Regions from separate parts of the Pseudochrobactrum albidum genome, predicted to be linked through region 1. Evidence: predicted binding sites of a transcription regulator. Region 1 holds the regulator's gene; each other region holds the start of a gene.

Region 1 (3,183 bases):
TGACCTGGATATTGAGGAAAACAGCGTTACGGCGCTGATCGGCCCTTCCGGCTGCGGCAAGTCCACATTTCTGCGTTCGCTTAATCGTATGAATGATACGATTGAAGGTTGCCGCGTGGAAGGTAGGATTACGCTGGATGGCGAGGATATTTATGATCCAAAGATTGACGTGGTGGAACTGCGTGCACGCGTGGGCATGGTGTTTCAGAAGCCCAATCCGTTCCCGAAATCGATCTATGAAAATGTTGCCTACGGCCCGCGTATTCACGGCCTTGCCCGCAGCCGCGCTGATCTGGATGCGATTGTTGAGAAAAGCCTGCGTGGTGCAAGCCTTTGGGAAGAGGTGAAGGATCGCCTCAATGATGCCGGTACCGGCCTGTCCGGAGGGCAGCAGCAACGCCTTTGTATTGCCCGCGCCATTGCGGTGAGCCCCGAAGTTATCCTGATGGATGAGCCATGTTCAGCACTTGATCCGATTGCAACGGCCAAGGTGGAGGAGCTTATTGATGAATTGCGCCGCGATTATACAATTGTCATCGTCACGCATTCCATGCAGCAGGCTGCACGTATTTCCCAGACAACGGCAATGTTCCATTTAGGAAATTTGGTTGAGGTGGGAGATACGGATATGATGTTCACTGCACCAAAAGAAAAACGCACTCAGGATTATATCACCGGCCGTTTCGGCTAAATCTGTCTGAAAAGGTTTTGAACTGTCAGGTCAGTTTTATGAAGGATAAGGAAATCTCCATGCCGTCACAGCATACGGTTACATCCTATGATGAAGAGCTGAAATTTCTTGCGCGCAAGATTGCCGAAATGGGTGGCCATGCAGAGCGTATGGTTGAGCAGTCTATTAAGGCGATTGTAACGGCTGATAATGCATTGGCACAACGCGTAATTTCTGAGGATCTTATCCTCGATGCCGGTGAGCGTGAGATTGGCGAAAAGGCGATTATGATTATTGCCAAACGTCAGCCTATGGCAGTTGATCTGCGTGAAATTATTGGCGCTATCCGTATTTCCGCCGATTTGGAGCGCGTGGGCGATATGGGTAAAAATATTGCCAAACGCGTGGTGGCTGTTTCTGAAACCCGCCAGTCGGTTAAGCTCTATCGTGGCCTGGAAACGCTGGCCGAGCTTGCCCGCACCCAGCTTAAGGATGTGCTGGATGCCTATGCAACGCGCTCGGTTAACCAGATTAATATTGTACGCGACCGGGATGATGAGATTGATGCGATGTATACATCGCTGTTCCGCGAGCTTCTGACCTATATGATGGAAGATCCGCGTAATATTACAGCCTGTACCCATCTTTTGTTCTGCGCCAAGAATATTGAGCGCATTGGCGACCACGCCACCAATATTGCCGAGACGGTTTATTATATTGTTACCGGCAATCAAATGCCGCCGGATCGTCCCAAGGATGATCTGAGCCATGATGTTGTGCTGGATGATCTGCATAAAAACTAGGCCATTCTGCCTGAATGGCCCGTAAGCGGCGCTTTTAAGCGTTGCAAATGAGAACAGGTTAAGTCCTGCCTTCCGGATGATCCGGAGGGCAAATGCCCCCTTATGTCTAGATGAATAATGGATAAGCAATGTCACATACGCCAAGAATAGCGGTTGTTGAAGACGAAGAAGCCATCAGCGAATTGCTGCGCTATAATCTTGAGGCCGAGGGCTATCAGGTTGATACAATCCTGCGCGGTGATGAGGCTGAAATCCATTTGCGTGAAAATGTACCGGATCTTCTGGTGCTGGATTGGATGCTCCCCGGTGTTTCAGGCATAGAGCTGTGCCGCCGTTTGCGCCAGCGGGCAGAAACCGAAAGACTGCCGATTATTATGCTGACAGCCCGCGGTGAAGAATCCGAGCGTGTGCGCGGCCTTGCTGTTGGCGCTGATGATTATGTGGTCAAACCGTTTTCCACGCCCGAGCTTTTGGCGCGTATCAAGGCAATGTTGCGCCGTGCAAATCCAAGTGTTTTGTCTCATGTTCTAAAAGTCGGCGAGATTGTGCTTGATCGTCAGCAACACCGTGTTTATCGCAAGGAGCGTGAAATCAAGCTTGGGCCTACAGAATTTCGCTTGCTGGAATATTTCATGATGGCGCCCGGGCGCGTGTTCTCGCGCACCCAATTGCTGGACGGGATCTGGGGGCGCGATATTTATGTTGATGACCGCACGGTGGATGTGCATATCGGCCGTCTGCGCAAGGCCATTAATACAGGGCGTGAGGCCGATCCGATTCGCACCGTGCGTGGTGCGGGCTATGCTTTTGGCTGATTTTTGCCGGATTGATGGAATTGTAAAATTGCAAAAATAACCGGTGCGGATCTTTCGTGCCGGTTTTTTTGATTCCCGTTACCTGCATAGTGGCAAATCGTTAAGCCGCATCTTCACTGATAATCACTGAAATACATTATTTTATGACACCCTGTTATAAAATATGAGGGCGGGCGGGCAGCGCGGATTTTATTGCATGCGGTGGTGATTTTTTCGTATTTTTCATGAAATATGGCACGATCGCACCGCAAATGCAGCAGGTTGATGTCAGCTTCAAGGATTGATCTTCCTGATATTTTTTGCGGTCAGATATGGGCTGCTCCATTTTGTGACATTTTAAAATTAAGTATTAACAAGCTGTTAACTATTGGGGCGCATTTTGGAGATATAAATTTTAACCGATCCCGTTAAAGCTTTCAGGTGCAAAAAAAACGGCTATTTGCCTTCATTTGGCCTAAATATGCAGTGAGCTTTATGCAGCTTTTATTAAAACCTGATTGTCGTGAATATGTCTGAATATTGCAGGCGTTCCGCTTGGGTGAGTCATTGTTGATAAGGATGAACCGTTGAAACGCTCTTATCTAGCGAAAACACTGTTTATCGGTGCGCTGGTTGCCACGCCTTTTATTCTCGCGGGCTGCACCACAACATCGACAGGTTCCAAACCGGATAAAAACGCAAGCGCGGCCACAGAATCAGGCGTAACAATCCGTAACGGTAAGAAAACCTATACCTATACTGCCAAAGATCGGGAATGCCTTGAGCGTGCAATGTTTTTTGAATCTGCCCGCTCCAGCCGCGATGGCCTTGTTGCCGTGGGCACTGTGGTGATGAACCGGCTGATCTCTGAAAAATATCCCGATACAATTTGCGGCGTAGTCGGGCAGAAAAATCA
Region 2 (3,183 bases), on a different contig from region 1:
AAAGGTGTCATGGCGTGCGAGGCATCGCCCAGCAGCACAAAGCGGTTATTGAGCACCAGCCTCGGCTCCGGCATTTCAAACATTGGCCAGAATGTCCATTGCGGGGCGGTTTTCAGCACATCAATCACCGCATCTGACCAGCCTTTAAAACCGCGGATCAGCGCCGCGCTGTCGCCCTTCAAATCCCAGCTGGTGCCGATATCATCACCATTGGTAATAGCCACAAAATTATAGGCTGTGCCACTTTTGATAGGATAGGCAACCATATGTGCACCCTGACCAAGCCATGCGGAGACGGCCTGTTTATCCTGCAAGGCTGAGGTAAAGGATGCTGGCAGCTTTTCTGCAGCCAGAGTTGTGCGCCATGCAATATGGTCGGTAAACCGGGCTCGCTTTTGATCTTGCACGGCACTGCGCTGCGCAGACCACACACCATCACAGCCAAGCAGCATCTGCCCGCTGTAATCACTGATCTGGTCATCCATATCCACACGGATGGTCACCTGATCCTTGCCGATATGATGCGAAAGCACATTGGCGCTAAGATGCAGGGTAATCCGCGGATGATCACGGACAGCTTTGAGAAGGGCAGCCTGCAAATCTGCACGATGGCAGGTAAGATAAGGGGCTTGCCAGCGTTGTGTTGCCGCTGAGCCAAGCTCCATGCGCATTAACGGTTTTGCCTTAACACCATCCATCAGACAGAGCGCATCGGGGGCAACGGCTTTTGCGCTGAGCGCATCCAGAATACCAAACCGCGCCAGAAGTCTGGTTGCATTGGGTGCCAGTTGCAGGCCGGCGCCAACCTCCGACAAAGCCGGTGATTTTTCCAGTATCAGTACATAAAAGCCGCGCTCTGCCAGCACCAGTGCCGCAGCCAGACCGGCAATGCCGGCTCCGGCTATCAGAATTTTCTGCTCATCTGTCTTGTGCATGATTGCCCTTCCCGAAATCCGCCCCAAAACAAAAAATCGTTTTCAGGGCGGCTATATCAATGGTGGATGACGGGGCATTTTCCACCATTGATAGCTTGTACGGCTTATAAGCCAGCAACCGCAACCTGCGGCTCATGATAGGCACAGCCGGCCGGCACGGTCTGATCGGCGCTCAGGGATGCATTATAGCGATAGAGCGTGGAGCAATAAGGGCAGACAACTTCCTCGGCATCTCCCATATCGAGAAAAATGTGCGGGTGATCGAAAGGCGGATTTGCGCCGACACACATAAATTCCTTGACGCCGATCTCAATAGCATTGTGGCCGGCATCATTTTGAAAATGAGGGGTGATATGGTCTGACATGTGACAACTCCAGTGATGGCATCACCTTAATAATATTCATCCGCAGAGGCAAATCCTCCGGCGCATGATTGCGGTAACATAGAAGCGGGAGCGGAAGACATTTGCAGTTCGTTCTGCCGCGCCGGTGCATATTCGGGCTCTGATGTATCGCGAATAAAGCGGGAGCGGAAGTGTTTTTTATCGATTATGCTGTAATCTCTGTTTTGTTATTAAAATGTCATACAGAATACATAAAAAAAACATAACGCAAATATGGCCGGCAAGAATTGCACGGGCTTTGGAGCATAGAGGATAAGGGAGCGGCTGCTTGGCGTCGGCACGGGTTTGCCACACAAAAGCAACTGCTTTGAAACTGTTTTAGGCAATTTCAGAAGGGGGTTGCTGTGGCAAATAAAAAACCGCATGATCAGGTGAGAGAGGCCGAGCCGGTGGGAGGACCGCTGGAAGGAATTGCCACACTGCTTGCCGGAGCGGAAACCGCATCTGCGCATATGGCTGCAATAGCGGCCAATGCAAATGCGCTGCCTGATCTGCGTGAAAGCCCTGAACGGTTTGTAAATCGTGAATTTTCCTGGCTGCAATTCAATAAGCGCGTATTGGCAGAGGCGGTTAACAAGAAGCAACCGCTTTTGGAGCGTGTACGTTTTCTTTCAATTTCTGCAGCCAATCTTGATGAGTTTTTTATGGTGCGCATTGCCGGCCTTGCGGGGCAGGTGCGCGCCGGCGTTGCAACCCGCGCCGCTGATGGCCGCACCCCGCAGGAGCAGCTGGAATTCGTGCTGGCTGAAGTTGCAACATTGCAAGCAGCCCAGCAGGAAACATTGCAAATGCTGCGCCGTGAACTGGCGCAGGAAAATATTGAGATTATCCGCCCCGACCGCCTGAAAAAACAGGACAGAAAATGGCTTGAGCATCATTTTCTGGAGACGATTTTTCCGGTTCTCACGCCTTTGTCGCTGGATCCGGCGCATCCGTTTCCGTTTATACCCAATCTCGGTTTTTCCATGGCGCTGCAATTGTCGCGGATTACCGATAAACATTCAATGGTTGCGCTGCTGCGTTTGCCGGTGGCGCTGAATCGCTTTGTCGAAGTGCCCTCAGCAAGCGGCACTTATCGCTTTATCACGCTGGAAGATGTGGTGAGTCTGTTTATTGAGCGCCTGTTCCCCGGCTATGAGGTGCGGGGAGCAGGGACATTTCGCATTATCCGCGATAGTGATATTGAAGTGGAGGAAGATGCGGAAGATCTGGTGCGTCATTTTGAAACCGCTTTGAAGCGCCGCCGCCGCGGCCGTGTCATCAGCATTGAGTTTGACAGCGATATGCCCGAGGCGTTGCGGGTTTTCATGACAATGGAACTTGGCGTTTCAGAAAGCCGGGTGAGCGTGCTGCCGGGGCTTCTGGCGCTGAATATGATGTCGGAAATTGTCAATATTGCCCGTGATGATTTAAAATTTGTACCCTATAATCCGCGTTTTCCGGAGCGCATCCGCGAGCATGGCGGGGATTGCCTTGCCGCAATCCGCGAGAAGGATATTGTTGTCCATCATCCTTATGAATCTTTTGATGTGGTGGTGCAGTTTTTGCGGCAGGCGGCACTTGATCCCAATGTGCTGGCAATCAAGCAGACGCTTTATCGCACATCGAATAATTCGCCGATTGTGCGCGCGCTGATTGATGCGGCCGAGGCGGGAAAATCAGTGACGGCACTGGTGGAGTTGAAAGCTCGCTTTGATGAAGAAGCAAATATTCGCTGGGCGCGTGATCTGGAACGCGCCGGCGTGCAGGTTGTATTTGGCTTTATCGAGCTGAAAACACATGCAAAAATGTCGCTTGTTGTGCGCCGTGAGGATGAAAGGCTGCGCTCCTATGTGCATCTTGGC
Region 3 (3,183 bases), 260 kb from region 1:
AAGTGGCGGCAAATGATCGCCAAAAAACACAATGATGGTTTCACGCTCACGCTTCTCAGCCCAGTCCATCAGTTTCTTCAGATTTATATCAGCATCTTTTGCACCTTGCGCATAGGAGCGCACTGTGGCTCTGGCAGCCTCGCTCACGCCACTATCAGCATCGGTCAGCACTTTGATTTTGCTATCCGGATAGCGGCTTGGCGCATAGGGGCCATGCCCCTGCAGCGATACGCCAAATAAAAACAGCGGCCGGTCAGCTTGTTCCGCCGCGCGGATTATCTCTCTGGTAAATTCCTCATCCGAAGCCAGATGCCCCTTTTTGGTTAATGCGGGTAGATTTTCCTCGGACAGAAATTTTTCAAAACCGAAATTTTTATAAACAGCGCCGCGATTCCAGAACCACTGCCGATAAGGGTGCAAGGCACGGGTCTGATAGCCCTGATCGCGGAAAAACGATGCCAGAGACGGCACCGGATGGCGGATATATTGCTGATAAGGTATGCTGCCATTGGGCAAAAACGCATTGGAAAAACCGGTCAGTGCCTCAAATTCAACATTGGCCGTCATGCCGCCAAATTCCGGCGAAAAAACATGGCCGGACTGATTGGCACGCACTGTCGCGATTGGATCTTCATCAAAAGCCACCCCCGGAAGCCGGTCCGGATCCCAGAATGACTCGCTCATAATCACAATTATATCCGGTTTTTTCTCCTCATGCAGAGCAACCGGCATTGCCGCGTGTGCGGGAACCTTATCGGCTTCAGCCGGGAAAAGATAATCAGCCATGCTCTCAATACGCTCCTGCGAGTAACCGCTAGGCGCAGAAACATTGGCCATAGGAATATTGAATATAAAGGCAACCACCAGCCCGTTATGCGCATAATTTGCCTTTTGATCCCACATCATCGGCACAATCTCCATACGGTCACGCATATAGGAAAATGTACCGTAATCCGAAATGATACCGAACCAGATCAGTAGCGGCGCCGCAACGGCAATACGCACAAGACGTCCGCACCAGCCAAGAGGCGGCATTGTGCGCCGAAAGAACCGCCAGCCTTTGTAAAGCGCACCGGCCGCGCAGGCCAGTGCGAGCACAATCAATACAGCATCCGCCGGCCGGTCACGCACCAGCAAAGGCATAAGATCAACCACCTGACGGGTATAAAGCAGATCGCTGGGATAAATCGGATCCCCCAGATACATGCCCTTTTGCCGGCTAAACCAGGCCAGCCCCAGCAAAACCGGCGCAAGGATCAAAATGCCCTGCCATAACCGCCCCAGCACAGCATCCAGCAGCAAAAGCGCAAGAAAAATCAGCGCCATTGTTGTCCAGAACGGCCGGTTGGACAGGCTGAAATAGTGCATCCATGATGCAGCACTGCTGCGCATCAAAGCCTCTGCGGCCATTAAAACCGCCAGCGACAGAATAAATCCGCCCGCACTTGCCAATATTATCCGGCGAAGGACTGAACGATGCAAAAACCAGTTACGAAACCGCTGCCCGCGCAGCTCTGCCTGCGGGGCATTCTTGCCTGTGTCTTGCACACAGGGGTTTTCTTCCATAACCGGTATTGCAAGATTATTCACTCTATACTTCCTCAATAATCCGCTTTTTTGCGCGGCGGCAGGCTTTGCAAAAGCCCTGCCGGACCTTCATAAAGACTTCATAAAAATGTCACAAATCATGATAGTTCTAGGGAAAGCAATAAAACTGTGCAAGATGTGCAGAACAGCATAAAGCCCGCTTTATGCCGAAAGCGGTGATTGCTAAGCTTTTAAATCGCCGTCCATGGTGCAATGTCACTATTTTTTATCCCGAATGAAAAATAGTGAGCAGGAGAAAACCCCATATTTTCAATGAGGTACAATAATATAACGTATTTTATAGAAAATTTTACCGGCAAAATCTCTTCGCGGGACTGTAATGCGGTTTTAAGATTTGTGATCAATGCTATAATTCCGGCGCATATTATCCGGTTCTGCAAATATGCAATATTCTACATACGGATAATACAACGAAACAAAAACTGCGGATCCGGGCTGTATTTATTTGGAAATACAGTTTTTCCGCGACAAGAATACCACCGCCATGCTGTTGCAGGCACAATATGCCCCGCATATAATACGGAGCCTCTATGACAACCACCCCAAACGGCAACCGTCCCCCTTCTTACCTGCAAAATATGGCTGCGCCTGCTGATGCGCACGATCCGGATCAAGAAAACGGTATCGGGGATAGGGATTACAACCTGTTAATCAGGTTTATGCGGCGATTGCCCATTGGTATTTTTATAAAAGATATGCAGCAGGGCGGACGCTATATTGTTTTTAATGAGGCCGCCTGCGCACTGACCGGAAAAAATGCCGGCTCTATTATCGGCAAGGCAGACAGCCAGATTTATGATCCGGATACGGCGCGCCTGCTCAGGGATCAGGATTATTACGTTATTGAAAACAACAAAACACTGACGATAAACGATGACTGCACACATCATGCACAGGCGCATCCGGTGCGGGTAACCAAAACCGGCCTTGCTATCAGATCCGGTGAAACACCACGTTATCTTCTCGGTGTGATTGAAGACCGCAGCACGGAACAGTCACTGCAGACGCAGCTTGACCATACAAGCTTGCATGACAGGTTAACCGGCCTGCCCAACCGGGCAGGATTACTGCAATTTCTCACACAACTTCTCAAAGAAAAACAACAGGATTTTGCGCTGATTTTTCTTGATATTGACCATTTCAAACAGATCAATGACGGCACCGGCCATGCTGCCGGCGACCAGCTATTATGCGCAATTGTTTCCCGCTTGTCCGCTCTTCTTAACCCGCAGGATTACATTGCCCGTTTTGCAAGTGATGAATTTGCACTTATCCGGTTTTTGCCGCCGCAAACCCATGACAGGCAACAGAATGAGCAACCGGCTGCCGCCGCTTTTGCCAATAAAATCGCCCTTGCCTTCACAGCTCCGTTTGAGATCAATCACAGCCATAAATATGTAAGCTGCACTTTGGGTATTGTGCCTGTATTGCAAGCCGGTGATACGGCTGAAACCCTGCTGCGCAATGCCGATCTGGCACTCAGCGCCGCCAAGCTCAATAATCGCGGCGGTTACCGGTTTTACAACGAAACCATGCTTGCAACCGCAGAAAAACATCACCGTACTGTTACGGAAT
Region 4 (3,183 bases), on a different contig from region 1:
GCCGTACCAAGGCTGGTTTTTAAAAGAGATTTTGAAGCTTAAACCGGTTCTTCCTGTTTTGTAAAACTCAGCTTTGTAAAACTCAGGCCAATGGCCGCAATGCCTGATAAAGCGCTTTATATTGATGATAGGCGCTCTCATAGGCTGCAAGCAATTGTTTATCCGGCTCAATGGTGCGAATAATTTGCGGTGGCTTGCAAATGGTAACGGGATCAGAATTTTCCGCTGCAATCAGTCCAAGACGGGCAGCGCCAAAGGCAGCGCCAAAATCGCCGTCTGCCGGCAGGTGAACCGGTATATTCAGGGCGGTGGCCAATGCTTTCAGCCAATAGGCTGAGCGTGAGCCGCCGCCGATTGCGGTGATATTGTCAAGCTTTGTGCCGGCTTTTGCCAGTGCTTCTGCATTATCGCGAAAGGCAAAAGCCACCCCCTCAAGCACGCTTTGTGTGAGAGTGGCGCGGCTGTCATAATGGCTGAGCCCTGTAAAACTGCCGCGGATGCGGCTGTCATTATAGGGGGTGCGCTCGCCGGAGAGATAAGGCAGAAAACGAACCGGAGAAGGCGCACGTAATATATCCCCCAATTCCTGCGTCAGGGCTGCGGCCTCATGGCCGGTAATGCTGCTATACCAGTTCAGCGCATCTGTTGCTGAAAGGATAACGCCCATTTGGTGCCATGTCCGGGGCAGGGCATGGCAAAAGGCATGAACGGCACTGTCAGGACGGGGGAGGAAACGGTTATTGGCGGCAAAAATCACACCGGATGTGCCAAGCGAGGCAAAAGCCTCACCGGCCTTGATCGTGCCGATGCCGCAGGCTGAGGCTGCATTATCACCGGCGCCGCCCGCCACAGCAATATTGGCAGGCATGCCCCAGCGGGCGCACAGGTCTTTGCGCATGGTGCCGGATATATCTGTGCCTTCTGTAAGGCGCGGCATATGGCTTTGATCAAGATCCGTTGCGGCCAGCAGGGCGGGCGACCATTTGCGCTGTGCCACATCCAGCCATGCAGTGCCGGATGCGTCAGACATTTCACTGGCATATTCCCCGCTTAGCCACAGGCGCAAATAATCCTTGGGCAGTAAAATTTTTTTAATACGGCTAAAAGTCTCCGGCTCATTTTCCTTTACCCATAATAGTTTGGGGGCAGTAAAACCCGGAAAAACAATATTGCCGGTCAGCTTGTGAAATTGCGGGTCGGCATCAAGGGCTGCTGCCTGTTTGTGGCTGCGTGTATCATTCCACAAAATGGCAGGACGCAATATTCTGTCTTCAGCATCAAGCAGCACTGCGCCATGCATCTGGCCGGAAAGGCCTATACCGCGTAACCGGCCAAGTGCCGCACTGTGATCGCTCTTTAAACTGTCCAGCACCTGTTCGGCAACTTTTATCCATTCCTGCGGATCTTGTTCAGACCAGCCGTCCTGCAGGCGGGAGACATGGAGCGGAGCATGGGCAGAGGCGATGATTTTCTGTTTTTCATCAATCAGCAGTGCCTTGAGGCCGGATGTTCCAAGATCAAGACCAAGATAAAAAGCCATAATATATGCCTTGCTGTTTAAGCGTTATGCCGGATGCAGATAATGATAAAAAGTGCCTGCAGGCAACAGTTTATTCCCGATCCGTCGTGTTGGTATCAACATTGATTGGCGCACACCGCCTGTTGGCTGCCCGTTGACTGCTACAAAACTGTTTTGAAACTTTCATGTAACTGCAATCAAAATCACATCGCGGTTTCATATCACGCCTCTAGTTTCGCAAAAAACGGATTGAGGCCGCTGATGCTTAAACTTGAGAATGTGACCCGCCGGTTTGGCAGCAATATTGCAGTTTCAGATGTTAGTCTGGAAATCCCGCAGGGACAGATGGTGGGGATTATCGGGGCGTCAGGCGCAGGGAAATCGACCTTGCTGCGTATGATCAACCGGCTGATTGATACATCTGACGGTGCGGTAATGTTCAAGGGGCAGGATGTATCACGGTTGCGCGGGCGTGAACTGCGCCGCTGGCGCAGTGATTGCGCCATGATTTTTCAACAGTTCAATCTGGTGCCGCGGCTTGATGTATTGACCAATGTGCTGCTTGGCCGTCTTAATCAGCGTTCAACGGTTAAGAGTCTGTTTGGTGTTTTTTCCCGTGAGGAGCGGGCGCAGGCCATCGCCAATATTGAGCGTCTTGATATTGTTAAAACGGCGTTGCAGCCTGCAGGCACATTATCCGGCGGCCAGCAGCAGCGCGTGGCGATTGCCCGCGCTTTAATGCAAAATCCTAAAATTGTTCTTGCAGATGAGCCGATAGCCTCGCTTGATCCGCGCAATGCGCAGGTGGTGATGAGTGCGCTGCGCGATATCAATAAGCGTGAAGGTCTTACTGTTATTACGAATCTGCATACGCTGGATACGGCGGGCACTTATTGTGACCGTATAGTAGGCATGCAGGGTGGCAAAGTGGTGTTTGATGGCAGTCCGGTTGAGCTGACACAGGCGGCTGCCCGCAAAATCTATGGTGCACAGGCTGATGATGCAAGCTTCTCGGAAGCGGTTACTTCAACCGCTCTGGAGCCTGTGGCACAGCCTTTGCCCTCCCTTGCCCCGCAAGTGGCGCGGCAAGTCGCCAGACTTGTGGCTGATGCTCAATAAAACATGACCGGAAAATATGCTCAGCCCTGCCCAGACCCAGAGCAGATATTGTCTGCAAATATTTCGTTTGCCGCAATAACCAAGAAAATATCGGGCGAGGCGGCAGTATATCCGGCGCGGAAATATAAATAATGACCGTTTAACAGGAGATTGGTTTATGGTTTTGAGAAAGTTTTTGCTCGGCGCTGTTGCGCTGTCTGCCGTGGCAACAGCAACGGCTGCGCAGGCTGACAAGCCTGAGATTTTCCGCGTTGGCATTATCGGCGGAGAGAATGAGGCAGACCGTTTGCGCAACTACCAATGTATTGTTGACAAGCTGCCGGAAGCAATCGGGGTTAAGGAAGTCAAATTGTTTCCTGCTTCTGATTATGATGGTGTAATTCAGGGGCTGCTTGGCGGCACGCTGGACTATGCGGAGCTTGGCGCATCCGGCTATGCCAAAATCTATCTGACCAAAGAAGATGCTGTTGAGCCGATTTTGACAACAGAGCAAACCGATGGCTCAACCGGTTATTATTCTATCATGGTTGCCCGCAAGGACAGTG

What was found. The regulator PhoB, encoded in region 1, activates phosphate uptake and scavenging genes when phosphate is short. The targets are predictions, from matches to a motif close to TGTCATNNANCTGTCAT.
Region 2: the regulator PhoB is predicted to act here: its motif matches at 1,505-1,521, upstream of ACSTTO_RS07915 (RNA degradosome polyphosphate kinase).
Region 3: the regulator PhoB is predicted to act here: its motif matches at 1,666-1,682, upstream of ACSTTO_RS11060 (LTA synthase family protein).
Region 4: the regulator PhoB is predicted to act here: its motif matches at 1,701-1,717, upstream of phnC (phosphonate ABC transporter ATP-binding protein).

What each region holds. Positions count from the first base shown of each region.
Region 1 is NZ_JBPVTR010000023.1:177,456-180,638, forward strand. It holds gene pstB (phosphate ABC transporter ATP-binding protein PstB) at 1-691, shown strand, start outside; gene phoU (phosphate signaling complex protein PhoU) at 751-1,473, shown strand; gene phoB (phosphate regulon transcriptional regulator PhoB) at 1,602-2,288, shown strand; gene ACSTTO_RS09940 (cell wall hydrolase) at 2,855-3,183, shown strand, end outside.
Region 2 is NZ_JBPVTR010000022.1:125,927-129,109, forward strand. It holds gene ACSTTO_RS07905 (FAD-binding protein) at 1-935, opposite strand, end outside; gene ACSTTO_RS07910 (zinc-finger domain-containing protein) at 1,040-1,300, opposite strand; gene ACSTTO_RS07915 (RNA degradosome polyphosphate kinase) at 1,792-3,183, shown strand, end outside.
Region 3 is NZ_JBPVTR010000023.1:437,529-440,711, reverse strand. It holds gene ACSTTO_RS11060 (LTA synthase family protein) at 1-1,590, opposite strand, end outside; gene ACSTTO_RS11055 (putative bifunctional diguanylate cyclase/phosphodiesterase) at 2,139-3,183, shown strand, end outside.
Region 4 is NZ_JBPVTR010000024.1:528,202-531,384, reverse strand. It holds gene ACSTTO_RS13485 (ABC transporter ATP-binding protein) at 1-42, shown strand, start outside; gene xylB (xylulokinase) at 83-1,540, opposite strand; gene phnC (phosphonate ABC transporter ATP-binding protein) at 1,781-2,638, shown strand; gene phnD (phosphonate ABC transporter substrate-binding protein) at 2,796-3,183, shown strand, end outside.